Regions from separate parts of the Pseudomonas agarici genome, predicted to be linked through region 3. Evidence: riboswitches for the same ligand, from Rfam matches in the RefSeq annotation. Region 3 holds a riboswitch; each other region holds the start of a gene.
What was found. A riboswitch is a leader RNA that binds a small molecule or an ion and turns the genes downstream of it on or off. The one in region 3 is predicted to bind cobalamin.

Region 1 (9,504 bases), 110 kb from region 3:
GAAGTGGATCGTTCTCACCATGTTTGCCCGCTGGTCACGCCGCCTGCTGCCCTCCCCCCTCAATACCCGTCCCAGCGAATGGAGCCGCGCCGCCATCGGTGTCTCCCTCGGCACCCTATTCAGCGTCTGGGTCTGTGCTCAGCTATTCGGCTTGCCGGTGGCACTGCACCTGATCGGTCCGCTGGGTGCCTCGGCGGTGTTGCTGTTCGCCGTGTCCTCGGGTGCCCTCTCGCAACCCTGGTCGATCCTTGGCAGTTACGGGTGTGCCACGTTGGTGGCGCTGCTGGTGGTGCACTTTCTCGACCGTAATCTGGTCAGTGCCAGCCTGGCCGCTGGCCTGGCGTTGCTGGTGATGTGCCTGCTGCGTTGCCTGCATCCGCCGGGTGGAGCCCTGGCCCTGCTGATGGTAATCGTCGACCCGGACACCGAGGCGTTGGGCTGGCAGGTCCTGGGGCCGGTGATGTGCTCGGCGGTGTGCCTGTTGCTGGTAGCTATTGGCTACAACAACTTGACCCGAGTACGTTACCCCAAGGTGCATATCGAGCCACCAAGTACCTTTATCGCCAGCCATGCGCCAGGTGAACCGCAGAGCATCACCCGCCTGGACCTGGAACAGGCCCTGACGCAGATGGAGGAATTCATCGATGTGACCCCCGAGAACCTGGAGCAGTTGATCATCCTCTGTGAAACCCATGCCAAACGCCGCAGCATCGGTGAGGTGTTTTCCGCTCGGCGCTGAATTTTTCCTGAGCTTGGGTGGGTCCAAGACAGCTTCCACGTCGAGCGACAAGGCAGTGTTTAGCCGAGGGCCATCCTGAAGTTGCGCTTCAACGGCTCAATAGCAGCTCCAGGGCTTCGATATGCCAATAGTCTGCCTTGAGCTCGCTTGCCAGTTGTCGCGCTCGGCCCAGGCGGATCGGTGTTTTTTCCAGGTCGATCAACAGCGTGGGACAGTTAAACGGCGTCGGCGCTGTCCAAGCTTTGAGGCGTCCATCGGTCAGCAGCAGCACCCTGTGTTGCTCCAGGGCGAAGCGTTTTTGTCGCCCCCTCAACCACTCGCTCGCCTCCTGCAAGGCCGCCAGCAATGGCGTGCCACCACCCGCCCCCAACGCCTCCAGCCAGCCACGCAAGCCGCTGGAGGCCTTAAGGCCCTGGATCTGCCAATGCGGTCGATGACCGCTGGCGGTCAATAACGCCAGGCGCGCGCGCTGGCGGTAGGCGTCGTCGAACAGTTGGGCCAGGAGACCCTTGGCGTCACTCAGGGCCTGGTGCCGGCGGATGGACGCCGAGGCATCGACAATCACCAGCCACAATTCATGGGGCGCGCTGCCGCCGGGGTGAAAACGCAGGTCGCGACGCAGCCGTGGCCGGCCGCCCAGCAGGGTCTCGCACCAAGCGATTGCCTTACCTTCGTCGGCTCGGCCTATACCCCGCCGGCCCTTGGGAATTCGCCCCGCCTGGGCTTTGGCATTCGCCCCTGGCGTCAGTCGAGGGCGAATGCCTAAGGCTTTTTTGGCCAGTGCGGGATTTCCCGACGAGCCCCCACCGGCAATCCCTGGGGAGGCAACTCGCCCCATTGGCCCTGGCCCTGGGCCGAATTCGATTCCCGTTGTACGTTGTCGGCAGCACTCGATGTCTGTGCAGCCGGCGGACTCTTCTGTCGCCGATGGCGCAGGGCAAACTCGGCGACCGCCTCGATATCTTCTTCGGTGATCTGCTGTCCGCCACGCCAGGCAGCATGGGCCCGCGCCGCCCGCAGCCAGACCAGGTCCGCCCGCAGGCCATCGACCCCGGCGGCAAAACAACGCTCGGTAATCTGTGCCAGGGTCTGATCATCCAGGGCAATGGCTGGCAACAACGCCCGCGCCTGTTCACAACGCTGGCGCAGCGCCTGTTGCGGCTGTTCCCATTGTTCACAGAACGCCTGTGGATCGCTGTCGAAATTCAATCGGCGTCGAATGATCTGCCCACGCTCGGTCGGTAGTGGCTGGCCGCTCAACGCCACATTCAGGCCGAATCGGTCGAGCAGTTGCGGACGCAACTCGCCCTCCTCCGGGTTCATGGTACCGATCAGCACGAAACGCGCCGCATGCCGGTGGGAGATGCCGTCGCGCTCGATCAGGTTGGTGCCGCTGGCCGCCACATCGAGCAGCAGGTCCACCAGATGGTCCGCCAGCAGGTTCACCTCGTCGACGTACAACACTCCGCCGTCGGCCTTGGCCAGTACGCCGGGGGAAAATTGCGCACGGCCTTCGCCCAGGGCGGCATCCAGGTCGAGGGTGCCGACCAGGCGCTCCTCGGTGGCACCGAGGGGCAAGGTGACGAACTGACCACTGGCAAGCAGATCCGCCAGCCCTCGGGCCAGGGTCGACTTGGCCATGCCACGCGGCCCTTCGATCAGCACACCGCCGATCTTCGGGTCGATGGCGGTCAGGCACAGCGCCAGCTTCAGCGCATCGGCACCCACCACCGCCGACAGCGGGAAATGCAGGGAGTCACTCATTGTGCATACACCTCAGGAATCTTCCTCTATATCCAGCAGCAGGTTTTCCAGGGCCTGGCGATACTCCCCAGGTTCACGCCACAGGCCGCGCTGTTGGGCCTCCAACAAGCGTTCGGTCATATCCCGCAGGGCATGGGGATTATGCTCGCGGACAAACTCGCGGGTATCGGCATCAAGTACGTAGGCATCGGCCAGTAAGGCGTACTGGTGATCGTCGATCAGTTGGGTGGTGGCATCGAAGGCGAATAGATTGTCGACCGTTGCCGCCAGTTCGAAGGCGCCCTTGTAACCATGGCGCTTGACCCCGTCAATCCACTTCGGGTTGGCCGCCCGGGAGCGGATCACCCGATTCAGCTCTTCCTTGAGGGTACGCACCTTCGGCAGGTCTGGCTGGCTATGGTCGCCATGGTAGCTGGCCGCCCTGTCGCCACGCAGGCTTTCCACGGCGGCCAACATACCACCTTGGAATTGGTAGTAATCGTTGGAGTCGAGCAGGTCGTGCTCGCGGTTGTCCTGGTTGTGCAGCACGGCCTGGACCTGACTCAGGCGCTGGGCAAACACCGTCCTGGCGGCTGTGCCTTCGTCGGAGCCGCCATAGGCGTAGCCGCCCCAGTTCAGGTAGACCTCGGCAAGGTCGTCGCGGCTTTGCCAGAGACGTGCGTCAATCGCATTCTGTACGCCAGCGCCATAGGCTCCAGGCTTCGCGCCGAAGATCCGCCAGCCGGCCTGGCGTGCAGCCTGCTCCGCACTCAGTCCTTGGACTTGCAGTTGCTCGCGTTCGTGACGCACCTTGGCGGCCAGCGGATTCATGTCCTCGGGCTCATCCAACGCCGCCACCGCTTGTACCGCCGCGTCGAACAAGCGGATCAAGTTGCCGAAGGCATCGCGGAAGAATCCCGAAACCCGCAAGGTGACGTCCACCCGCGGGCGGTCCAGCAGGCTCAGCGGCAGGATCTCGAAGTCATCGACCCGTTGGCTACCCGTGGCCCAGACTGGTCGCACGCCCATCAACGCCATGGCTTGGGCGATATCGTCGCCGCCGGTGCGCATGGTGGCCGTACCCCAAACCGACAGGCCGAGCTGGCGCAGGTGGTCGCCGTGGTCCTGTAGGTGGCGTTCGAGAATCAGGTTGGCGGATTGAAAACCGATACGCCAGGCCGTGGTGGTCGGCAGGTTGCGCACATCCAGGGAGAAGAAATTGCGCCCGGTGGGCAGCACGTCGAGGCGTCCGCGACTCGGCGCGCCGCTGGGGCCTGCCGGTACGAAGCGTCCCTCCAGGGCCGTGAGCAAGCCTTGCATCTCGGCCGGACCGCAGGCATCCAGACAGGGTGCGACGTGGCTCAACAAACCGTCGATAATGCTGCGCACCTCGGCCCACAGATCACCGTCAGCCACCACCGCCGATCCGGCCAGGGACTGCTCGATCAGTTGCGCGGCATACAGTTCCAGGCGCTCGCGGCTGTCGCCGGCGGTGCGCCAGGTCTCGTCGCTGATCATCTGCAAGGCGTGTGGACGGCTCCCGGTCCAGGGTTCGGCCAGAGCGCAATCAAGCGGGTCGAAGCCCAGCTCGAAGGCCTTGGCCAAGGCTCGCAGCAGGCTGGACTGGGCACCACGACCGTCGCCTCGGGGAATGCGCAGTAACGCCAGCAGGGTGTCGATACGCTGGCGCCCGTCCGGCGACTCACCGAAGATGTGCAGCCCATCGCGAATCTGCGACTCCTTCAAGTCGCAGAGATAGGTGTCCAGGCGCGGCAGCCAGATCGCTGCATCGGCATCACTGTTGAGCCCGGCATCCAGTTGCAGCTCGCGGTCGATCCGAGTCTCGCGAACCCGTTGCAGAATATCGCGCTGCAGTTCCCTGGCGCGCCGTGGATCGAGCAACTGCGCGTCGTAGTATTCGTCGGCCAGCAGTTCCAGGTCACGTAGCGGGCCGTAGGTTTCTGCTCGAGTCAGCGGCGGCATCAGGTGGTCGATGATCACCGCCTGGGTCCGGCGCTTGGCCTGGGCGCCCTCGCCCGGATCATTGACAATGAACGGATAGATATTCGGCAACGGCCCCAGCAGTGCATCCGGCCAACAGTTTTCCGACAGGCCAACCCCCTTGCCGGGCAACCACTCCAGGTTGCCGTGCTTGCCGACATGGATCACGCCGTGGGCGCCGTAGACGTGGCGCAACCAGAAATAGAACGCCAGGTAACCGTGGGGGGGCACCAGGTCCGGGTCGTGGTAGACCGCACTGGCATCGACCTGATAACCCCGGGCCGGCTGGATGCCGACAAAGGTCAGGCCGAACCGCAGGCCGGCCACCATCATCCGTCCGCTGCGAAACATTGGATCGTTTTGTGGGCTGCCCCAACGAGCGAGCACGGCTTGGCGATTGGCCTCGGGCAGACGGTCGAACAGCGCCTGATAGTCCGCCAGCGCCAGACTCTGATGGCAGGGCCGCATGTCGAGACTGTCGAAGTCGTTGCTGACCCCGCCGAGCAAGGCCTGGATCAGCCCGGTGCCGTTGGCGGGCAACTCATCGCTCAACGGGTAGCCCTCGGCCTGCAAAGCCCGCAGGATATTCAGGGCCGCTGCTGGCGTGTCGAGGCCGACGCCATTGCCAATGCGCCCGTCGCGGGTCGGATAGTTGGCCAGGATCAAGGCGATGCGTTTGTCGCCATTGGCCACTCGCGCCAGTTCGACCCAGCGCCGCGCCAGTTCGGCGACAAAGTCCATGCGCTCGGGCTGCGCTCGATAGCACACCACATCACTCTGGCTGCGCTCGCTGCGCCATGCCAGGTCCTTGAAGCTGATGGGCCGACTGATGATCCGACCGTCCAACTCCGGCAAGGCGATATGCATCGCCAGGTCCCGTGGTCCCAGCCCTTGCTCGCTGGCCAGCCAGCCAGGCTCGTTGTCCTGGGCGCAGATGGCCTGGATCACTGGGATATCGCGACGGAACGGACGCAGATGCGGCGCTTCGAGGCTCGACTGGGCGAACCCGGTGGTGTTGAGAATCACCGCCGCCGCGCCCTCGTCCAGCCAGTCCTCGACCACGGACAGGCAACCGGGCTCCTTGAGACTGGCCACGGCGATCGGCAGGGGATTCAGCCCAGCGTTGCGCAAACGCTGACAGAACACATCGATAAAGGCGGTATTGGCCGCCTGCAGGTGCGAGCGATAGAACAGCACTGCCGCCACCGGCAGGTCGACCTGCCAATCGGCCCGCCAGTCAGCCAGTTGCGCGTCACCCAGGCGCGGATGGTAGATCGCCGTGCGCGGCAATGTCCGCGGCTCCTGCCACGGATAGTCGCGCCCCAGCCAGGTACTGGCCAGGCAACGGTACAACTGCAAGGCATTGCCCAGACCGCCCTGGCGCAGGAAGTGCCAGAGCCGCTCGCCCTGTGCCGCCGGGACGTTGCTCAGGTCGCTCAGCGCCGGGTCGGGCCGGTCATCGCCCGGTACCAGGATCAACGTCACACCGCGCTCGGCCAGTTGCACCAGGCGCTCGATACCATAACGCCAATAGCCGATACCACCGTGCAGCGACAACAGAATGACCTTGGCATGTTGCAGCACCTGGTCGACATAGAGGTCGACCGATGCATGATTTTGTACCTGCATCGGATTGGCCAGACGCAGGCTGGGATAATCCGGCGACAATTGCCGCGCCGCCTCGGCGAGCAACGCCAGGCTGGAATCGCCGCTGCACAGGATCACCAGCTCGGCGGGCGTTTGTCCAAGGTCGGCGATATTGTCGTCCGAGACGAAACCGCCGGGCTGGGTCCTGAGCAGATGCATGGGATCAGGCCGTCAATGCGTTACGAAGCGTCGATTCGAGCAACGCGGCGTCCAGTTCCTGACCAATCAGCACCAAACGAGTGACCCGCGACTCGTCAGCACCCCAGGCGCGGTCGAAGTGCTTGTCGAAACGAGTGCCCACGCCCTGGATCAGCAGGCGCATCGGTTTGTTGGGAATCGCGGCGAAGCCTTTGATCCGCAGGATGCCGTGTTGCACCACCAACTGGGTCAGGGCATCGAGCAACAGGCTTTCGTCGGCTTGCGGCAGCTCGATGGAGATCGAGTCGAAGGCATCGTGGTCGTGGTCGTCGTGATCATCGCCGTCGTGGTGATGGTCATGGTGACTGTGGCGACCGTCGATATGTGCCTCGGAACCGGCGCCCAGCCCCAGCAACACGTCCAGCGGCAGACGCCCGCTGCTGGCTTCGATGACCTTCACCGCTGGCGGCAGCTCTTCGGCCACTTCCAGGCGGACCCTGGCCAGATCTGCGGGGCTGATCAGGTCGGCCTTGTTGAGGATCACCAGGTCGGCGCTCGACAGTTGGTCGGCGAACAGCTCATGCAGTGGCGACTCATGGTCCAGGTTCGGGTCGAGCTTGCGCTGGGCATCCACTTGGTCCGGGAACGCGGCAAAGGTGCCAGCGGCGACGGCTGGGCTGTCGACCACGGTGATCACCGCATCGACGGTGCAGGCACCGCGGATTTCCGGCCACTGAAACGCCTGGACCAGCGGCTTGGGCAGTGCCAGGCCGGAAGTTTCGATGAGGATATGGTCGAGGTCGCCGCGACGGGCCACCAACTCACGCATCACCGGGAAGAACTCTTCCTGTACGGTGCAGCACAGGCAACCGTTGGCCAGCTCATAGACGCGGCCATTGGCTTCTTCCTCGGTGCAGCCAATGGTGCACTGTTTGAGGATCTCGCCGTCGATACCGAGTTCGCCGAACTCGTTGACGATCACCGCGATACGGCGGCCTTGGGCGTTGTCCAACATATGGCGCAGCAAGGTGGTCTTGCCCGAGCCGAGAAAGCCGGTAACGATAGTGACGGGAAGTTTGGCCAGTGTTTTCATCGGATGCCCTTTGGCAAAAGTAGCGGGCATACGGGACGAAAGCCGCTGCCGGCAACGGGCGCGGAAAGCTTCGCCACCGGATCACCCCGCCCGGTTACGGGATCCTACGCTACCGCCCAGGCGAGTTTCGTAGAGTCCCTGTGAGAATCTGTCACGAGGCAGGTCTCCTGGCTTACGGTCGGGCGTGCGGAGTGACTCCGATCCGCCGATTCCCGCGCCTTCCCGCCAGAGGCAGTGGCTTTGCAGGGTTATCGAGCCGTCTACAGTTGCGGGGGCAGCCGCGGCTTACCGCGTTCCCTTCTTAGCTTCGGCCAGATGCCGAAGAACCTCGAACCTGCAAGGCTACGCAGTGCATGGGAACAGGTCAATCTCGGCGGCCGCTGTGGTTTAATTGCACCCCTTCTCTTGCCCTGCCAGCTTCAAGGAAACGCTGCCCATGAGTGCCACCGACACCACCCACGTCCTGGTTATCGGTTATGTCTGGCCCGAACCCCGGTCCTCGGCTGCCGGCGGGCACATGATGCAGATTCTCGAAAGCTTCCTCGAAGCCGGCTGGCGGATTACTTTTGCCAGCCCCGCCAGTGCCGGAGAACACAAGGCCGATCTACACAGCCTGGGCATCGACGAGCAGATCATCGAGCTCAACAACAACAGCTTCGACCGTTTCATCAGCGACTTGAAGCCGGATGTGGTGCTGTTCGACCGCTTCATGATGGAGGAACAGTTCGGCTGGCGGGTCGAGCAACACTGCCCAGACGCCGTGCGCGTGCTGGAGACCTCGGACCTGCAAGCCTTGCGCGATGCCCGCCAGCAGCAGCTCAAGGCACGCCTGAAGGCTGACCCGGACCTGAATGACTTCACGGCGCTGTTCGCTCCCGAGCTGAGTGAGGTGTTCCGGCAGATGAGCGACACTGACCTGGCCAAAAGGGAAATCGCCGCGATCTACCGTTCGGACCTGAGCCTGATGATTTCCGATCTCGAGATTCGCCTCTTGACCGAACAGTTCCAGCTAGCGCCGGCCTTGCTGCACTGGTGCCCACTGATGGTTGAGCAACCCACCACCTTCACTGCCTTCGAAGACCGCGCACACTTTATCAGCATCGGCAATTTCCGCCACGCGCCGAACTGGGACGCGGTGCTCTGGATGAAAACCACCCTCTGGCCGTTGATTCGCCAGCAATTGCCGGGGGCGCAGCTCCATATCTACGGTGCCTACACGCCACCCAAGGCGACCGCGTTGCACAACCCCGCCCAGGGTTTTTATGTGATGAACTGGGCCGAGGACGCGCTGCGGGTGATGAGTGCGGCGCGCATCTGCCTGGCGCCGTTGCGCTTTGGCGCCGGTATCAAGGGCAAGCTCGCCGATGCGATGCTCTGTGGCACGCCGAATATCACCACGCCGATCGGTGCCGAGGCCATGCACGGCGAACTGCCCTGGCCCGGCGTCATCGGGACCAGTGCCGAGGCCTTGGCACAGGCGGCGGTCCAATTGTATCAGGATCAATCGTCATGGCTGCAGGCCCAGGCAAACGGCAAGGCCTTGCTGGCGGCCCGTTATGACCGACGGCTTCACGGCCCGGCCCTGGTCGCACGCATAGAGCGCTGCCGGCAGCAGTTGGTACGGCATCGACGCGATAATTTCACCGGGGCGATGCTACGTCATCACCATCACAAGAGCACCCAATACATGGCCCAGTGGATCGAAGCGAAAAACCGCATAATCGGCGGGTCATGCTCGTCATGAAGCCGAAGCGAAGAGTTGACTGATTTCGATCAACTGCGGCTCCTGATCCGGTACCAGGACCAATGCCGAGCGCGGTGGCAGCCGCCGCCCTTCCGGTGATTGCATAGTTTTCAGGCTGAAATTCACGGTGATCAGGGTACCGTCGGCAAACACCGAGCGTTGCAGTAGACGATTGGCCGACAACACCTGGAAATCGCTCATACGCTCGACGAACAGGCGCTCGTGCAATGGCCGGAACACCCGATCATAGGCGCTGATGAACGGCAAGTCGCGAGCCAGTACTTGATCATTGAGGTGGTACAGCGGCGGCACCATGTACAGCAACTGCAACAGCGCCGTATGCTCACGTTCGCTGGAAAATTTCAACGAGCTGTATTCCCAATGGTGCGTGCTGACCAG
Region 2 (9,504 bases), 1.2 Mb from region 3:
CGCCATTGCATGGGGCGTCCGAACGGTATGGCGCCGATGCATTGCTCGCCGTACACGCCCATCAAAATGGCACGCAGTGGGAGGCCAAATGGCGCCTCTGGCTGGGCGACCAGAAGGAGCAGGGGGTGGCTCAGGGCGCGGATACCGCGGCCCTGGCCGATGCCGTACTGCTGGCGGTGAGTGAGCGTCTGGCGCCGCGCTTTGCCGTCAAGCCTGGGGTGGCCACCGATCAGTTACTGGAAGTGCAAGGCATGAACCTGGAGCGCTATGCCGCGCTAGGGCATCTACTCGAACCTTTTGGCGGTCGACCTCTGAGCGTGGATGGCGAGCGGATTGTCTATCAGGTCAGCGGTAACGCCGAGCAACTGCGGGCACAATTGGGATTAGCCAAGTTGTTGGAAGTACCACCTGGCGAGGTGCCGTTGGCGGTCAACGATCCCGCTGCGGTCGCCGCGGCACCGACACCACGGCTGCGTTTCCGTTGGTAGTTCATCTTTCCCTCTATATATAAGGCTGGAGTTGTCCATGACCGACACCCGTCGATGGATTTGGCTTGGCGCGGCGGTCCTGCTGTGCGTGCTTGTGTACTTTCTGCACCCGATATTGTCGCCGTTCCTGGTGGGCATCCTGCTCGCCTATATGTTCGACCCCGTGGTCGATCGGTTGGAGAAGTTCGGGTTGTCGCGGACGTGGGGCGTGGTGGCGGTGTTCGCCCTGTTCACCCTGATCCTGATGACCCTGTTATTGGTGCTGGTGCCGATGCTGGCCAAGCAGTTGTTCCGGCTCTATGAGCTGGCGCCGCAGATGCTCGACTGGTTGCAACACACGGCGATGCCTTGGGCGCAGCACAAATTCGGCCTGGCGGATGGCTTCTGGAAGTTCGATAAAGTCAAAGCCGCCATCAGCGAGCACATGGGCCAGACCACTGATATTGTCGGTGTAGTGCTGTCCCAGGCGACAGCATCGAGTCTGGCGCTGATGGGGTGGCTGGCCAACCTGGTGCTGATCCCGGTGGTGAGTTTCTACCTGCTGAGGGACTGGGACCTGATGATGGCGAAAGTTCGCAGCCTGCTGCCGCGTCAGCAAGAGGGGCATATCGTCGCATTAGCCGGTGAGTGCCATGGGGTGCTCGGGGCGTTCGTTCGCGGCCAGTTACTGGTGATGCTGGCGCTCGGGGTGATCTATGCCGGCGGCTTGATGCTGGTCGGCTTGGAACTGGGGTTGCTGATCGGCCTGCTGGCGGGGTTGGCAGCCATTGTGCCGTACATGGGGTTTGTGATCGGGATTGGCGCTGCGCTCATTGCCGGCTTGTTCCAGTTCGGTGGTGACTGGTATCCAATGATCGGCATCGTCGCGGTGTTCATGGTCGGTCAGGCCCTGGAAGGCATGGTGTTGACGCCCTTGCTGGTGGGCGACCGCATCGGCCTGCATCCGGTTGCGGTGATTTTCGCCATTCTCGCCGGTGGCGAACTGTTCGGCTTTACCGGTGTGCTGCTGGCGTTACCGGTGGCGGCGGTAATCATGGTGCTGGTGCGGCATGTCCATGATCTTTACAAAGAGTCGGATATGTATGACGGACAGGAGGATGCAAATCTGTAATATTGAGTTCGCGCAGGTGCGGAGCTGGGTCCGGGCGCGCTCCGGCGAAGCGTTCAAGGGCATTGAGAGCCCTTCGCGGGCCGGCCATGCTCCCACGCCGATGGGTGTCATTTTTGACTGCCAGGTTATGCCGGTATTCTCATCGATCAACGCAAACCTTTGATTTTGCTTGTGGTCCGCTGCATTGTGCGCTCGGCGTCACGGGTATAAACTTTGCAGACTTTACACAGAGGCCTCTAACGGTTCCCTAGAACTGTTCCGTCAGCATGAAACCGATTCAGCTGCCCCTAGGTGTGCGTCTGCGTGATGACGCTACCTTCATCAACTATTATCCAGGCGCCAATGCCGCTGCACTCGGCTATGTCGAGCGGCTATGCGAAGCCGACGCCGGATGGACCGAAAGTCTGATCTATCTCTGGGGCAAAGATGGCGTGGGGCGTACCCATCTATTGCAGGCGGCGTGTCTGCGCTTCGAGCAGATGGGCGAGCCGGCGGTCTATCTGCCACTGGCCGAGTTGATGGATCGCGGTGTCGAATTGCTGGATAACCTCGAACAATACGAATTGGTCTGCCTGGATGACCTGCAAGTGGTCGCCGGTCGGGCGGACTGGGAAGAGGCGCTGTTCCATCTGTTCAACCGTTTGCGCGACAGTGGCCGTCGGTTACTGATTGCCGCGTCCACCTCGCCGCGTGAATTGCCGGTGAGGTTGGCGGATCTGAAGTCGCGTCTGACCCTGGCCCTGATCTTCCAGATGCGTGCGCTTTCCGACGAAGATAAATTGCGTGCTTTGCAACTGCGTGCGTCAAGACGCGGCCTGCACCTGACCGACGAAGTAGGGCATTTCATCCTGACCCGTGGTACCCGTAGCATGAGTGCGCTGTTCGAGTTGCTTGAGCGTCTCGACCAGGCCTCCTTGCAGGCTCAGCGCAAGCTGACCATTCCTTTCCTGAAAGAAACCCTGGGCTGGTAACGACAGGTAGAATCCCCCATTATTGGGGGCTGTAGGCGGGTTTTCGCCAAATTCCAGACGCCACAAAACCCACGCCGAAAGCAATTTTCGGGCGCCTGCGAGCCGGTGGGGTATTAAGTCCTTAGATGTTTTCAAGAAACTACCAAGTCACATTTTGTCCCATAAAATTTGCAAATGAGGGTGATAGAAGGCATAGTCGCGTCTTCATAAAAAATCAGCCGCGGTTGTGCCCATGCTAGTTCGCTTCGCACCCCTCGTGCCTCTCGCACTTGTTACCCTGCTTTTTGGTTGTGCGGCGCATACGCCGATTGCGCAACAGCAGGTAGAAAGTTCAGTCAAAATCGCTCCGGTTTCTGGTGTCAAATCTTCGGTTGTATTGGACGATGAATTGGCCACGGAAAAAGAGCTCGCCGAGTTTTCCGACAGCAAGCCCTATCAGTTGCCCGTCCTGGCCGACAGCATTCTTGAGCGCGGCATGTCCCTGATCGGTACCCGTTACCGTTTCGGCGGCACCAACGAGAGTTCCGGCTTTGATTGCAGCGGCTTTATCGGTTATCTGTTCCGTGAGGAAGCGGGCCTGGACCTGCCGCGTTCCACCCGAGAGATGATCAACGTGAAGGCGCCATTGGTTGCCCGCAACAAGCTCAAGCCGGGTGACTTGCTGTTCTTCGCCACCAATGGTCGTCGCGGGCGTGTCAGTCATGCCGGAATCTACCTGGGCGATGACCAGTTCATCCATTCCAGCAGCCGCCGTAGCGGTGGTGTCCGGGTCGATAACCTGGGCGACAGTTACTGGAGCAAGACCTTCATTGAGGCCAAGCGCGCCTTGGCGATGGCTCCCACCACGGTCACGGCCAGCAACAGGTAATCGTTCGACGTTTCAGTATCATCGGCCCTGTCTGGCGGCTAACTACCAAGCCGCGAAAGCGAACAAGGTTGTACAAAAAACGTCCGAAGTTAAAGTGATACTTGAAGTTTGGCGCATAGACGCTAGAATCCTGACATATTGTTGAGTGTCTGACCGCGCAAGCTCGCTTGCGCGGTTTTGATTTCTTCACACCACGGCAGAGCAAGCCGCATTCAGTCAGGATTTCTGCATATGTCGACCTTGGCCCGTATTGCCCTTATCACCCTGACCGCGTTGCTCGGTGCTTGTGCCAGCCATGCTCCGCCGCCTGCGCCAATGGCCCGTTCGGTGGTCTTCGCCGCTCCACAACCGTCTTCACCGCAAGCCGAGGATGTCCTGTTCCGTGCCCTGGGCCTGGTCGGCACACCCTATCGCTGGGGGGGCAATACGCCGGACTCGGGTTTCGATTGCAGCGGTCTGATCAGCTATGTGTACCGCGACATGGCCGGCATCAACCTGCCGCGCTCGACTCGTGAAATGATTGTGATGCGTGCTCCGAATGTGTCGCAGAACGCCCTGCAAACCGGCGACCTGATCTTTTTCGCGACTAATGGCGGCTCCCAGGTCAGTCACGCGGGAATTTATGTCGGTGAAGGTCGTTTTGTCCATGCCCCTGCCACGGGTGGCACCGTCAAACTGGACAGCCTGTCCAAGGCCTACTGGCAGCGTGCCTATCTGAATGCCAAGCGCGTGCTGCCGGCCGAACATCTGGCGCTCAATCCCCAGCAGCCTGTGTGGTGAGTTCTGTTAGTCAATGTGGGCGCCACAAATCCTTGGTCTGCGTTGCTGTTCCTCGCCATATAACCGTACAGGCCACCAGTCGCTGACTCCTTGAGGTGTTCATGACCGCTCGCACGCTCAAACTCGACGATGCCCTCTACGGCTACCTGCTGGACGTTTCCCTGCGCGAGACACCTCTGCTCAAGCGCTTGCGTGACGAGACCCAGGCGCTGCCTATGGCACGCTGGCAGGTGGCTCCCGAGCAAGGCCAATTTCTTGCCCTGCTGGTCAAGCTGACCGGTGCCCGGCGCTTGCTCGAAATTGGCACTTTTACCGGCTACAGTGCCTTGTGCATGGCGTCGGCGCTGCCGGAGGACGGCTCATTGCTGTGCTGCGACCTGCCTGGCGAGTACAACGCCACGGCGCTGCGCTACTGGCGGGAGGCTGGCTTGTCCGGGCGGATCGAACTGCGCCTGGCGCCGGCACTCGACACGCTGGCCGAGCTGGAGCGGCAGGGGCAGGGGCAGGGCGGGTCCTTCGACCTGGTGTTCATCGATGCCGACAAGGCGAACTATCCACGCTATCTGGAGATCGCCTTGCATCTGTTGCGAAGGGGTGGTCTGGCGATGTTTGACAACACCCTGTGGAGCGGCCGGGTACTGGAGGAGGGCGCGCAGAGCGAGGATACACGAGCCATCCAGGCACTGAACCTGGCCTTGAAGGATGACTCGCGGGTAGACCTGTCATTGTTGCCGGTGGGTGATGGGTTGACCTTGTGTCGTAAACGCTAGCGGGCGGCGCAAGGGCAACTCCTCATCCTCGGACTAACGGCTGGCGGACACGCGCCAGATTTTGTTACCCACATCGTCCGCCACCAGCAGGCCGCCCTGTTGGTCGATGACTACCCCGACCGGGCGGCCCCTGGCATTTTCATCCTCGTCGAGAAAACCCGTCAGCACATCCAGTGGCTGCCCATTCGGCTTGCCTGCGGCGAAGGGCACGAAAATCACCTTGTAGCCGCTGTGTGGTTTGCGATTCCAGGAACCGTGCTGGCCGATAAAGGCCCCTTGGGTGAACGGCTCAGGCAGCTTGCTGCCCTGGGCAAAGGTCAGTCCAAGCGATGCCGTATGCGGCCCGACGGCGTAGTCCGGAGCGATGGCCTTGGCGACCATGGCCGGGTCCGAAGGCGATACCCGCGCATCCACGTGTTGGCCGTAATAGCTGTAGGGCCATCCATAGAACCCGCCCTCCTTCACCGAGGTAATGTAGTCCGGCACCAGGTCGCTGCCGATCTCGTCCCGCTCGTTCACCGCGGTCCACAGTTTGCCGCTCTGCGGCTCCCAGGCCAGGCCGTTGGGGTTGCGCAGGCCGGAGGCAAAGATCCGGTGGCTGCGGGTGGCTGGATCGACTTCCCAGATCGCAGCGCGACCTTGCTCTTTGTCCAGGCCGTTTTCGCCGACGTTACTGTTGGAACCAACGGTGACGTAGAGCTTTCCCCCGTCCTGGCTGGCAATCACATTCTTGGTCCAGTGGTGATTGAGGGGGCCGCCGGGCAAATCGATGATCTTCTCCGCTTGTTCCTTGATCACGGTTTCACCCGGCTCATAGTGGAAGCGCAGCAGGGCATCGGTGTCGGCGACATACAGGTCATTGCCCACCAGCGTCATGCCGAAAGGCGAATTGAGTTGGTCGATAAAGGTCGTGCGGGTTTCCGCGATCCCATCGTGATTGCTGTCGCGCAGTAGGGTAATGCGATTCGCGCTGGGCACCCCGGCCCCGGCGCGATCCATGACCTTACGGGAAATCCAGCCACGAATGCCCTGGTTGTCGTCGGGCTTGGGTGGCGAGTTGGTCTCGGCAACTAGTACATCGCCGTTGGGCAGCACATACAACCAGCGCGGGTGGTCGAGGTTTTCGGCAAACGCGGCGACTTGAGTGCCGGCTGCCGCCACTGGCTTGGCGCCCTGAGGCCAGCCGATGGCGGGGGCGATATTGACGGTGGGAAGGAGGGTCTTGTTCGGTTCCGTAAGCTTGGGAGAGGGACCGGTGCCCTCGGACACCGACAGGGTGGAACTTTCGCCGCAAGCCGCCAATCCACTGGCGAGCAGGATGATCAGAGCGTGCTTGTGCTGGAACATGCTGAGTCTCCGTCGATGCTTACGCGGGTCTAGAAGTAGAGAAGCATAGTCGACGCAGGTTCAATCCTTTTGCTCAAGCCTCCTTGAACAGCAGGGCGATGCCGGGATGGTAGTGGTCGGCTTCGTTGTGCAGCTTGCGGTAGGCATAGGGGAAGTACCAGGCCACCGCGTAGCTATTGGTCTTTTGCAGGTCGTCGACCATACCCTGTAGGTCTTCCAGACTCGGACTCCGTTGGGGGTTGAATGGCGAAACAAACAGACAACCGAGCCTGAGATGATGAGGATGGTTAAGCTTTTGGCGGCGTTGATCGCGTCGAGCAGGGCCGGCATCCGATGATCAGGTCCTGCATGGGGGTTTCTCTTTTTATTGTTGAGTGGGTTATGGCTGTTTGATATCAACTGTCCTCGCCAAAGCACAAATTCTGGCGGCAGTTTTTGTTGGCGGGTGTCTTGGACGATTTTCCAGGCTCAGGGGGACGTGTTTTTGTTGTGGCGGCTTTATTTGACGCTCCATCCTCAACCCTCTAACCTTCTCAACTTGTTTCAGGTGCTCTGTGGCGATGCGTCGACAGGGTGAAACAGGGAAGCCGGTGAGCCCTTTCGACAGGTGCGATTCCGGCGCTGCCCCCGCAACGGTAAATGAGTCAAGACTACGCTTTTCGCCACTGTGCCGGCGGCACGGGAAGGCGCGCGGTCCTGCGCTTGCGCAGCTCATGAGCCCGGAGACCGGCCTGATCCATCCCACAGCATCACGGCGGGCGATGCTGGACCGTTGCGGTCGTGTTTTTTCCAGCCCCGTTTGCCTTATCCAGCCCCAACGGAGAGCTGTCATGAACCCATCCCCCGATCGCGATGAACGTCATTTGGCGCGCATGTTGCGCAAAAAAGCGGTGATCGATGAACGTATCGCCAGCGCTCCCAACGAGTGCGGCTTGCTGCTGGTCCTGACGGGCAATGGCAAGGGCAAGAGCAGTTCCGCCTTCGGCATGCTCGCCCGAGCCATGGGCCACGGCATGCAGTGCGGCGTGGTGCAATTTATCAAGGGTCGCAGCAGCACCGGCGAGGAGCTGTTCTTCCGGCGTTTTCCCGAGCAGGTGCGGTTCCATGTGATGGGCGAGGGATTCACCTGGGAAACCCAGGACCGCCAGCGTGATATCGCCGCCGCTGAAGCCGCCTGGACCGTCTCTCGGGAGCTGCTCGGCAACCCGGCTATCGGTCTGGTGGTGCTCGATGAGCTGAATATCGCCCTCAAACACGGGTACCTGGATCTCGACCAGGTACTGAGCGATCTGCAGGGTCGGCCGCCAATGCAACATGTGGTGGTGACCGGACGCGGCGCCAAGCCGGAAATGATCGACCTGGCCGATACCGTCACGGAAATGGGCCTGCTCAAACATGCGTTCCAGGCCGGGATCAAGGCGCAGAAAGGCATCGAACTATGAATCAGCCGCGTCGTTGCCCGGCGGTGCTGATCGCCGCGCCAGCGTCCGGCCAGGGCAAGACCACGGTGACGGCGGCGCTGGCGCGCCTGCACCGCAATCAGGGGCGCAAGGTCCGGGTGTTCAAGTGTGGCCCGGATTTTCTCGACCCGATGATTCATGAGCGGGCCAGCGGCGCGCCGGTGTATCAGTTGGACTTGTGGATGGTCGGCGCCGAGGAAAGCCGTCGTTTGCTGTGGGAAGCGGCCGGTGACGCCGACCTGATCCTGATCGAAGGGGTCATGGGCTTGTTTGACGGTACTCCGTCCAGTGCCGACCTGGCTCGGCACTTCGGTGTGCCGGTGCTGGGGGTCATCGACGGCACGGCCATGGCCCAGACCTTTGGTGCCCTGGCGCTGGGCCTGGCGCGTTATCAACCGGACCTGCCGTTCGCCGGGGTATTGGCCAATCGCGTGGGGACGCTGCGGCATGCGCAGTTGCTCGAAGGTAGCCTGACCGAAGGCCTGCGCTGGTACGGCGCGCTCTCTCGGGAGACCGGGATCGAGTTGCCGAGCCGGCACCTCGGGTTGGTCCAAGCCAGCGAATTGAATGACCTCGATCGGCGCCTCGACGCTGCCGCCGAGGCCCTGGGCGCAAGTTGCGAAGTCGCGCTGCCGCCTCCGGTCGAGTTTGCCGCGCCGACGCTGATCGCTGCCGAGCCATTGCTGGCTGGCGTGCGGATTGCGGTTGCCCGTGACGAAGCGTTCGCGTTTATCTATGGTGCCAACCTGGATCTGCTTGGGGCGATGGGCGCCGAGTTATGCTTCTTTTCGCCGATTCACGATGCCGGCCTGCCAGACGTTGATAGCCTTTACCTGCCAGGAGGTTATCCGGAATTGCACCACGTGGCGCTGGCGCGAAACACTTCGATGTTGATGGCGATCCGCGATCACCAGACCAAGGGTAAACCCTTGCTCGCCGAGTGCGGCGGGATGCTCTACCTGCTCGATGCGCTGACCGACGTCGACGGTCGACGCGCCGAGCTGCTGGGCCTGTTGGCGGGAGAGGCGGTGATGCAGAAACGCCTGGCTGCCCTGGCCTTGCAGGCCGTGGAGTTGCCGGAAGGTTTGTTGCGCGGACATACCTATCACCATTCGCTGACCACTACCGAACTGACTCCGATTGCTCGCGGGCTGAGCCCCAACGGCGGGCGCGGCGCGGAAGCCGTGTACCGCGAAGGGCGGACGACTGCGTCCTATGTGCACTTCTACTTTCCGTCCAACCCTCGGGCGGTTGCCGCGTTGCTGGCACCTGATGCAGCAATCAACTTTGCCCAGGTCGGCGCTCTCTGTGTGGAAGCGAGCTTACCGGGGCGCCGGATCGCTGGGAGCAGACCATGACTGACAACACATTCTCCATTGAAGAGCGAAATGCAATCTACCGCGCCATCGCCGAGCGCCGCGACATGCGTCACTTTGTCGGGGGTACGGTGCCACCAGCACTCCTGGCGCGCCTGCTGGAAGCCGCACACCAGGCGCCGAGTGTCGGTCTGATGCAGCCGTGGCGGTTTATCCGGATCAGCGATCGCTCGCTGCGTGAGCGGATCCGGCAACTGGTGGAAGAGGAAAGGGTCCGCACCGCCGATGCCCTTGGCGAGCGTTCCGATGAGTTCATGAAGTTGAAGGTCGAGGGTATCAACGATTGCGCCGAAGTGCTGGTGGCGGCGCTGATGGACGGTCGCGAACGGCATA
Region 3 (9,504 bases):
CTGGCAAGTCTGTGAGGAGATTCCATGAGCGCCATAACCATTACCGATGCCGCCCACGATTATCTGGCTGATCTGCTGTCGAAGCAGAACACACCGGGGATCGGCATCCGCGTTTTCATTACCCAGCCGGGTACCCAGTACGCCGAAACCTGTATTGCCTACTGCAAACCGGGCGAGGAAAAACCTGAAGACACGGCGCTGGGGCTGAAAAGCTTCACCGCGTGGATCGACTCCTTCAGCGAGGCCTTTCTTGACGATGCCGTGGTCGACTACGCCACCGACCGCATGGGTGGCCAACTGACCATCAAGGCGCCTAATGCCAAGGTGCCGATGGTCAATGCCGATAGCCCGATCAACGAGCGCATCAACTATTACCTACAAACCGAGATCAACCCGGGCTTGGCCAGCCACGGTGGTCAGGTGAGCCTGATCGAGGTGGTTGAGGACGGTATCGCCGTGCTGCAGTTCGGTGGGGGTTGCCAGGGGTGTGGTCAGGCCGACGTGACCTTGAAGGAAGGTATTGAGCGAACCTTGCTCGAACGTATTCCCGAGCTCAAGGGCGTGCGTGACGTGACCGATCATACGCAGAAAGAAAATGCCTACTACTGAGTTCGGTGACAGGGCATTCGCTGCGTTCGGTTGAATAAAAAACGGTGTCCGTGAGCACCGTTTTTTTAAGCGGGGCGGATAGGCCGGGTTCGCTCTTCAAGATAGTGGCGCAAGCGCTCCTGCAGATAGGGCACGCCCAACGGGTGCTCCAGGTACTCGGAAATCGACATCATCCGCCAGTACTGGCCTTCATCGCCAAACCGGATCGTCTCGATTTCCGCCCGTTCCAGTTGCCCCACCAGAAACCACGAGTGAGTATTGGGTTGGGTGACGCTGGGATAACGCCGGATCCATTCGATGCGTTCGGCGTCGAGGTGCAGGGAAAACTCTTCGTCCAGCTCTCGGAGCGCGCATTCGCTCGGGGTTTCATTGCCCTCGCGGCCACCACCGGCAAAGTCCCAATGTCCAGGGTAGGGGATACTGTCCTTCATGTCGCGCAGATAGGTCAACAGCTCGTCACCGCAGATCAGCGCCAGCTTGGCACCGGAAAACAATGGCTCGGACATCGGCGTCCTCCAGATCAAGGCCGATAAAGATGGGCGTGGCTGGCACGGTACAGCGACGAATCGCTGAAGTGGTCGCTGGCCAGTACGCGCCCCACCAGGATCAATGCGGTGCGGCGAAAGCCCTTGGCCTGGACCTTGCCCAGGATGTCCGCCAGTGTACCTTGAACCCAATCCTGATCGGGCCAGGTGGCGCGATGGATCACGGCAATGGGACAGTCCGCGCCGTAATGAGGGCGCAACACCTCGACGATCCTGTCCAGGTGCTTGATTCCCAGATGAATTGCCATGGTGGCCTGGTGTCGGGCCAGGCTGTCCAGCTCTTCGCCGTCTGGCATCGTGGTCTTGTCGGCATAACGGGTGAGGATCACGCTCTGGGAAATATCCGGCAGTGTCAGTTCGACACCCAGCAGGGCCGCGCAGGCGGCGGTCGCGGTTACTCCTGGAATGATCTCGTAGGCAATGCCCAGCTCGCGCAGATGGCGAATCTGTTCGCCGATGGCGCCATACAGCGAAGGGTCCCCCGAGTGCACCCGCGCCACATCCAGGCCCAGGGCGTCGGTCGCCTTGATCAGCTCGATGATCTGTTCCAGGTGCAGTTCGGCACTGTTGATCACTTGTGTAGCGCAATGACCTTCCAGCACAGCTTCAGGGACCAGCGAGCCAGCATAGATGATCACCGGGCAACGATGGATCAGGCGTTGACCCTTGACAGTAATGAGTTCCGGATCGCCAGGGCCGGCGCCGATGAAATAGACGGTCATAACACTCTCTGAACAGGTCTGCACGAGGCGCCACATGAACAACGTTCATGCAGGAGACGGGGATTATCGGGGGTTTTGCCCCGTCCAGGCCAGTGCAAAGGTTGCCAGCGGATGTTTCTGGCGTGAAATCAGCAGGCTCGCGGGGGCTGGTCCCAAGCGTTCGGCGAGGGCCAGCGCGGCACTTTCCGCGACGCCATGGCAACCGGTACGTTCGAAGGCCAGGTCGGAGCGATGGCTCAGGCGGGCTTCGTAAGGTGCCAGTTCAGCGGCACTGAAGAACAGCAATGGCAGGCTCAGGCGCTGCGCGAGTTCAAGTAGCCCTGGCTCATGCTGCTTGTCATTAATGCTGGCCAACCCTTTGAGTGCCTTGAGATCGATCCGGTAGACCTGCAGTGACTGCTCAAGCAGTGCCTGGAGGGTCGATGCGCTGCAGCCTTGCCGACAGCCGAAGCCAACCGCGAGGGTTGGCGTCGTCCAGGTTTCATTCATGCCGGGTAATGATCGTCGGCGTTACGGCGAAACCACCAGGCGCTGATCAGGCCCAGGGCCAGCCAGAACGTCGCGTTGGTCAACTGCGAGGCCATTTTGAACTGCGCTTGCAGTTCTTGCGGCGCGAGGCTGGAGTGAACTGGCGGCTGTGGCGCGCCGATCAGATGGGGCACCACGATAATCGCCACGCCCACCCCTTTGAGTACCCAATGCTTGCCGAAGACCACCAGGGCAATGGCCACGGCGGTGGACGCAGCGGCGCCCACCCACCAGATCTGTCGCGCCAGCAGGTCCGCGGCAGCGGTGCCAGGCAGTTCCGGTGGCAGGCCGAGGGTCGGTGCCAGGCAGAAAGTCGCATAGCCGGCCAGGCCCCAGAGCAGTCCTTGGGAGGTGCGCTTCGGTGCGCGCAGGGTGTAGAGACCCGCCAGCATCAGGGCAAAGCCGATCGCCACCACCAAGTTGCTGCCGGTCGTGGAGAGCAGGCGTTGCCAGCCGTCTTGCGGTTCCCAGGCTTCTTCATCATGGCTGTGGTTGTGGCGGGCGGCAGCGGCGTGTTCATGCATCTGGGCGGCGGCGGCTTTCTCATAGGTCTCGGCCTGGAGAATCAGCGGCGCGACCCAGAAGCTCTGCAGCAGGGTCAGCAGCAGCGCGGCCAGCAAACCGGTGAAACCTGCTGTTTGGGCGATACGCTTGATCATGTCGGTATGCTCATTATGTCAAGTCGTAGCTCAATGGCACGGGAAGGCGGAGCTGTGGCGGGTATCATGGGCGGCGTTGTGAACCGCTTCGATTGGTGAGAAACCAGCGAAATAGACCAGTAGTGCGCCGAATACGCTGGCGCCGATGGCGACGGCGATACGATGGATCGAGGTTGCCGCGGCAGCGTTCGAGTGGTTGGTGGTGGTGATTGACATGGCCTTTCCCTCTGAAACGTCAGCGGGCGGCCAGGCGTGAAAAAACCTCGGCGAGCAAGTGCCCGCAGGTTTCAACAGCGCCCGCCCACCGCAGGTTTGTTTTCGATATTTCCGGGCCGGTCTCCGGGCTTGCAAGGGGTTCGAGCCTGGCTTGAACCTGCAAGCGTCGCCTTCCCATGCCGCTGGCGGCACAGTGGATCTGACGCTTCTCTCGCTTACCGTTGCGGGGGCAGCACCGGAGTTGCCAGGCTCGATAACAATCGACCGACGCACCGGTTTCCCGTTTCACCCTGTGAAGGGCACCCAGAACAAGACGGACAGGAAAGCATACGGTTACCCGGCGAGTCAATAAAGCCGGTCGTAGGGCACGGGTTGTGTCGCTGCGGGTAACGGGTGCTTTGAATGACCCGGTTGTGGAACTTAAAGTGATTTATAACAATACAAATTCACATATAATCAGTAAGTTATATAATTAACTTAATTTTGTCCCTCAATTGATCAATAGAGAAAGGTTTGCCGATCAAGTGCATGCCTGTTGGCACCTCGATGCTTTCGGCATAACCGCTGGCAAACAGGATCGGTAGCCCCGGCCGGACCCGGCGCGCCGCTGCCGCCAGTTCTCGTCCATTCATTCCAGGCAGGCTGAGATCCGTCATCAGCAGGTCGATCGGTATGCCGGTGTCATTGATCAGCTCCAGCGCCAAATCGCTTCTACTGGCTTGTAGTACCTTGAACTCCAGTTCCTCAAGTACATCGACAATCAGCATACGGACAATTCTGTCGTCTTCTACAACGAGGATGGTGGAGTTTGCTGTGCACATAGTGGGCTTCCCAAAAAATGAAGGCGAGCAGGAGGATGAAGAACGTTCGCCTCTTGCATCAGTAAGCCGCCGATCGGCACGTTGGCGCCGTTGTACAAAAAAACGCGACCTGTACAAAGCTGACAGGATAGCGCTTCTCCTTGATGGAAGGCAGTACGAGGTCTGAAATTGCCTTCATAGTTGTGAGAAAAATAGATTTTTTTTTTGCAATTACGGCAAACTTCTTTACTTCAACACCCCGTCCGAGGCCCGACATGAACTCACCGTCTTCGGTTGATGAGCGCAGTTTTCGCACAATCTTGAGTCGCAACATTAGCTTGCCACTGGGTGTTGGGGTACTCAGCGCGGTGTTTTTCGTCTCATTGATCACTTATCTGCTGTCGGTGATCCAATGGGTCGAGCATACCGACCGGGTAATCAGCGGTACCAACGAGGCAATGAAGCTGTCTGTCGACCTGGAAACCGGCATGCGCGGGTTCCTGATCACAGGCGATGAGCATTTCCTCGATCCCTATGAAGTCGCCAAGCCGAAGCTCATCGCCGAGCTGCGCGGGTTGCAACAGTTGGTGGCAGATAACCCCCAGCAGGTCGAGCGATTCAAGCGTATCGAAGCCCTGCAAGAGGCCTGGACCGAATACGCGCAATCGATGATCGAGCTGCAACGTTCCGACGGCGACTATCGTGGAGCGGTGAAGGCCGGGCGTGGCAAGCGTCTGAGCGACGAGATTCGCAGTGAATATGAGAGTGCCGTCGACACCGAGCAGCAACTGCGCCTTGCTCGGAACGAGGATGTCAGTCACACCACGATCTGGGTCACTGCTCTCTACTTGTTTTTTGTACTCGGGCTGAGCGTTTTGCTCGCCTATGTGGGGCGAAAAGACTTAATAAATCTTTCAGGTAGTTACAGCAAAAATATCGCGTCGCAACTCAAGAGTTCCCAGCGTCTGGAGAAGCAGGCGTGGCTGCGTAGCGGCCAGACCGAATTGGCTGAGCAGATCCTCGGCCAACTCAGCCTCCACCTGCTGGGGCGCAATATCCTGCAATTCTGCGCCCGATATCTGGGTAGCTCGGTTGCCGCGCTCTATGTGCGCCAAGATCATGGGAGCCTGAAGCGGGTGGCGTGTTATGGCTTTTCCCGCGAGCAGGAGCAGCAGGAGCAATCGATCTATACCGACGAAGGCATTGTCGGTCAGGCCGCCAGCCAGGGGCGATTGATTCGCCTCGACGAAGTGTCGATTGACTACTTCAAGGTCAGCTCTGGTCTTGGTAATGGCTCGCCACGTAGCGTGCTGGTGGTGCCGATCACCAATGACGAGCAGGTCAACGGAGTGATCGAACTGGGTTTTTTGCGCGAGCTCAACGAGCGTGACATCGAGTTGTTGGAACTGATCGCAGACAATATCGGCACATCCATCGAAGCCGCTCGCTACCGCCAGCGCTTGCAGGAGGTTCTGGCCGAGACCCAGCAGCTCAATGAAGAATTGCAGGTCCAGCAGGAAGAGCTCAAAACCGCCAACGAAGAACTGGAAGAACAGTCGCGGGTGCTCAAGGAGTCCCAGGCTCATCTGGAAACCCAGCAAACTGAGCTGGAACAAACCAACGATCAACTGGCCGAACAGCGCGATGCCATGGACCGCAAGAATGGCGAGCTGAATCAGGCTCAGGCGCAGTTGGAAGAACGTGCGGAGGAACTACAGCGTTCGAGCAAATACAAGTCCGAGTTCCTTGCTAACATGTCCCATGAGCTACGCACACCACTCAACAGCTCGTTGATCCTGGCCAAGTTGTTGGCGGAAAACCCTCAGGACAACCTCACCGGCGAGCAAGTCAAGTTCGCTGAGTCGATCTATTCTGCGGGCAATGACCTGTTGAACCTGATCAACGACATCCTCGACATTTCCAAGGTCGAAGCCGGCAAGCTTGAGGTGCGCCCGGAGAACACCAGTGTGGTGCGGCTGGTGGAGGGGTTGCACGACTTGTTCCTGCCCTTGGCGAGCGACAAGCAACTGGCATTCACCGTGGAGATTCAGGAGGGCGCGCCGGCCATGCTGTTTACCGACCGCCAGCGCTTGGAGCAAGTACTGAAGAACCTGTTGTCTAACGCGCTGAAGTTCACCGAGAAAGGCCAGGTCAGCCTGAGCGTCTTTCGTCAGCCAGGCGTGGGGGTTGCCTTTACAGTCCGCGACTCGGGGATCGGGATTGCGCCCGAAGCGCATGAAAGCATCTTCGAGGCGTTCCGTCAGGCCGATGGCACCACCAATCGCCGTTACGGCGGAAGCGGCCTGGGCTTGTCCATTTCCCGCGACCTGGCCGCTTTGCTCGGTGGTTCGATCAGTGTGGCGAGCGAACCAGGGCAGGGCAGCGTATTCACCCTGGCGTTGCCGGAGCACTATGTCGAAGCCGTTGAGGGAACCCCCGCGGTCCAGGCCCCGGCCCATGTACCATCGGTTATGGCTCCGGTGGTGCGCGACGAACCGCCGGTGGCGAGCGAAACACCGATTGCCCGGTTTGCCGATGATCGTGACAAGGCGCCGTTCGGCACGCGCCGCATCCTGGTGATCGAGGACGAGCTGAGTTTTGCCCAAATTCTCTACGACCTGGCCCATGAGCTGGGTTACCAGTGCTTGGTTGCCTGTGGGGCCGATGAAGGCTTCGGGTTGGCGGCGCAGTTTGTTCCAGATGCAATCCTACTGGACATGCGCCTGCCCGATCATTCCGGTCTGACGGTGCTGCAACGACTCAAGGAACTGGCGGCGACCCGGCATATTCCGGTGCATGTGATTTCCGTCGAGGATCGCATCGAAGCCGCCATGCATATGGGCGCCATGGGGTATGCGGTCAAGCCGACGAGCCGCGATGAGCTCAAGGAGATCTTCTCCCGGCTCGAAGCCAAGCTGACGCAGAAGGTCAAGCGTGTACTGTTGGTCGAAGACGATGATCTGCAACGGGACAGTATCGCGCGGTTGATCGGTGACGAGGATATCGAAATCACCGCGGTCGGCTTTGCCCAGAATGCCCTTGAGTTGCTACGCGAGAATGTCTATGACTGCATGATTATCGATCTCAAGCTGCCCGACATGCTCGGTAACGAACTGCTCCAGCGCATGTCCACTGAAGACATCCGCGCCTTCCCGCCAGTGATCGTCTATACCGGTCGCAACCTGACCCGTGATGAAGAAGCCTACCTGCGCAAATATTCGCGCTCGATCATCATCAAGGGCGCTCGCTCGCCCGAACGCCTGCTCGATGAAGTGACATTGTTTCTGCACAAAATCGAATCGCAGTTGTCCCATGAACGTCAGCGCATGCTCAAGACCGCCCGCAGCCGCGACAAGGTCTTCGAGGGTCGCAAGATCCTGCTGGTGGACGACGACGTGCGCAATATCTTCGCCCTGACCAGCGCCCTGGAACACAAAGGCGCCATTGTCGAGATCGGTCGTAACGGTCGCGAAGCGATTGAAAAACTCAATGAAGTCGACGACATCGACCTGGTGCTGATGGATGTGATGATGCCGGAAATGGATGGCTATGAAGCCACCGTGGAAATTCGCAAGGACCCACGCTGGCGCAAGTTGCCGATCATCGCGATCACGGCCAAGGCCATGAAGGACGATCAGGAGCGCTGCCTGCAAGCCGGCTCCAGCGACTACCTGGCTAAACCCATCGACCTGGATCGCTTGTTCTCGCTGATTCGGGTGTGGTTACCGAAAATGGAAAGGACCTAGTGGAGCAAAATTTCGACATCGAACTGCGTCTCTTGATCGAGGCGATTTACCTTAAGTACAGCTATGATTTTCGCGACTACTCCGACGCGTCCATCAGGCGTCGGGTCAACCACGCTTTGCGCCAGTTCGACTGTGCGACGGTTTCGGCCTTGCAGGAGCGTGTGCTGCACGATCCGACGGCATTCATGAAGTTGTTGCAGTTTCTGACCATACCGGTCAGCGAGATGTTTCGCGATCCCAGCCACTTCCTGGCGATTCGTCAGGAAGTGGTGCCGCTGCTCAAGACCTACCCATCGATCAAGATTTGGATCGCCGGTTGCAGCACGGGCGAGGAGGTCTATTCGCTGGCCATCCTGCTGCGTGAGGAGGGTTTGCTGGAGCGCACGATCATCTACGCCACCGATATCAATCCCAGCTCCCTGGATAAGGCCAAGCAAGGGATCTTTTCCCTGGATAACGTGCGCGCCTATACCCACAATTACCTGCAAGCTGGCGGCCAGCGAGAGTTTTCCGAGTACTACACGGCAGCCTATGGCTATGCGATTTTCGACAAGACGTTGCGCGAGAACGTGACCTTTGCCGATCATAGCCTGGCAACCGACAGCGTATTTTCAGAAACTCAATTAATTTTATGTCGCAATGTATTGATTTATTTTAATAAAAAACTTCAAAACCGTGCCTTTGATTTGTTCCATGAATCGCTCTGTCGTCGTGGTTTCCTGGCGCTTGGCAGCAAGGAAACCCTGGATTTCTCTCCCTTTGACAAGCAGTTCGAACCTCTGATCAAGCAAGAGCGGATTTATCGCAAGCTATGAGTAGACAGACCCTCGAGTTAACCCGGCAACAGCGTGTGGGTGTCATTGCGGTCGGCGGGCACGAGCCGGAGTATATTCTCCCTTTACACGGCATCAGCTGTCTGTCTGTCGAGCCGGAACGAATCGAATGCTAAATACTATCCAGGCCAAACTGCTGATCGTCGACGATCTGCCGGAAAATCTGCTGGCGCTGGAGGCACTGATCAGGCGCGAAGATCGCGCCGTCTACAAGGCCTTGTCGGCCGATGAGGCCTTGTCCCTGCTGTTGCGGCACGAGTTCGCAATAGCCATTCTCGATGTGCAGATGCCGGGCATGAACGGTTTCGAACTGGCGGAGCTGATGCGCAGCACCGAGAAGACCCGCAGTATTCCCATCGTCTTTGTCAGTGCCGCCGGGCGTGAGCTCAACTATGCCTTCAAGGGCTATGAAAGCGGTGCGGTGGACTTCCTCTACAAGCCCCTCGATACCTATGCGGTGAAAAGCAAGGTCAATGTTTTCGTCGATTTGTATCGTCAGAGCAAGGCGATGAAGCAGCAGGTCGAGGCCCTTGAGCAGAGCAGGCGCGAGCAGGAGGCGCTACTCAAGGAGCTACGGGCAACTCAGGAGCAATTGCAGTGCGCGATCCGCACGCGCGATGACTTCATGTCAATCGTTTCCCATGAGGTGCGCACACCCCTCAATGGGCTGATCCTCGAGACCCAGCTACGCAAGATGCATCTGGCCAAGGATAACGCGGCGGCGTTCACCCTGGACAAGGTGCACGCCATGGTCGAGCGCGATGAACGGCAGATCAAGAGTCTGATCAGGCTGATCGACGACATGTTTGATGTGTCACGCATTCGCACCGGCAAACTGTCGATACG

Region 1: another riboswitch for cobalamin. It lies ahead of cobW (cobalamin biosynthesis protein CobW); the one in region 3 lies ahead of AWM79_RS06080 (CbtB domain-containing protein).
Region 2: another riboswitch for cobalamin. It lies ahead of cobO (cob(I)yrinic acid a,c-diamide adenosyltransferase); the one in region 3 lies ahead of AWM79_RS06080 (CbtB domain-containing protein).

What each region holds. Positions count from the first base shown of each region.
Region 1 covers NZ_CP014135.1:1,500,743-1,510,246, forward strand. The annotation lists gene AWM79_RS06550 (HPP family protein) at 20-739, shown strand; gene AWM79_RS25260 (vWA domain-containing protein) at 828-1,577, opposite strand; gene AWM79_RS06560 (magnesium chelatase ATPase subunit I) at 1,502-2,503, opposite strand; gene cobN (cobaltochelatase subunit CobN) at 2,516-6,289, opposite strand; gene cobW (cobalamin biosynthesis protein CobW) at 6,294-7,361, opposite strand; cobalamin riboswitch at 7,502-7,707, opposite strand; gene AWM79_RS06575 (glycosyltransferase) at 7,798-9,105, shown strand; gene AWM79_RS06580 (glycoside hydrolase) at 9,100-9,504, opposite strand, start outside.
Region 2 covers NZ_CP014135.1:2,606,635-2,616,138, forward strand. The annotation lists gene AWM79_RS11450 (DUF2066 domain-containing protein) at 1-488, shown strand, start outside; gene AWM79_RS11455 (AI-2E family transporter) at 526-1,599, shown strand; gene hda (DnaA regulatory inactivator Hda) at 1,866-2,570, shown strand; gene AWM79_RS11465 (C40 family peptidase) at 2,803-3,438, shown strand; gene AWM79_RS11470 (C40 family peptidase) at 3,670-4,218, shown strand; gene AWM79_RS11475 (class I SAM-dependent methyltransferase) at 4,320-4,988, shown strand; gene AWM79_RS11480 (PQQ-dependent sugar dehydrogenase) at 5,022-6,335, opposite strand; partial or broken gene AWM79_RS25985 (hypothetical protein) at 6,409-6,633, opposite strand; cobalamin riboswitch at 6,864-7,084, shown strand; gene cobO (cob(I)yrinic acid a,c-diamide adenosyltransferase) at 7,166-7,777, shown strand; gene AWM79_RS11495 (cobyrinic acid a,c-diamide synthase CobB) at 7,774-9,153, shown strand; gene bluB (5,6-dimethylbenzimidazole synthase) at 9,150-9,504, shown strand, end outside.
Region 3 covers NZ_CP014135.1:1,389,152-1,398,655, forward strand. The annotation lists gene nfuA (Fe-S biogenesis protein NfuA) at 25-609, shown strand; gene AWM79_RS06060 (NUDIX hydrolase) at 675-1,115, opposite strand; gene cobM (precorrin-4 C(11)-methyltransferase) at 1,130-1,876, opposite strand; gene AWM79_RS06070 (cobalamin biosynthesis protein) at 1,940-2,365, opposite strand; gene AWM79_RS06075 (CbtA family protein) at 2,362-3,063, opposite strand; gene AWM79_RS06080 (CbtB domain-containing protein) at 3,094-3,279, opposite strand; cobalamin riboswitch at 3,377-3,601, opposite strand; gene AWM79_RS06085 (response regulator) at 3,744-4,100, opposite strand; gene AWM79_RS06090 (response regulator) at 4,355-7,825, shown strand; gene AWM79_RS06095 (CheR family methyltransferase) at 7,825-8,640, shown strand; gene AWM79_RS06100 (hybrid sensor histidine kinase/response regulator) at 8,768-9,504, shown strand, end outside.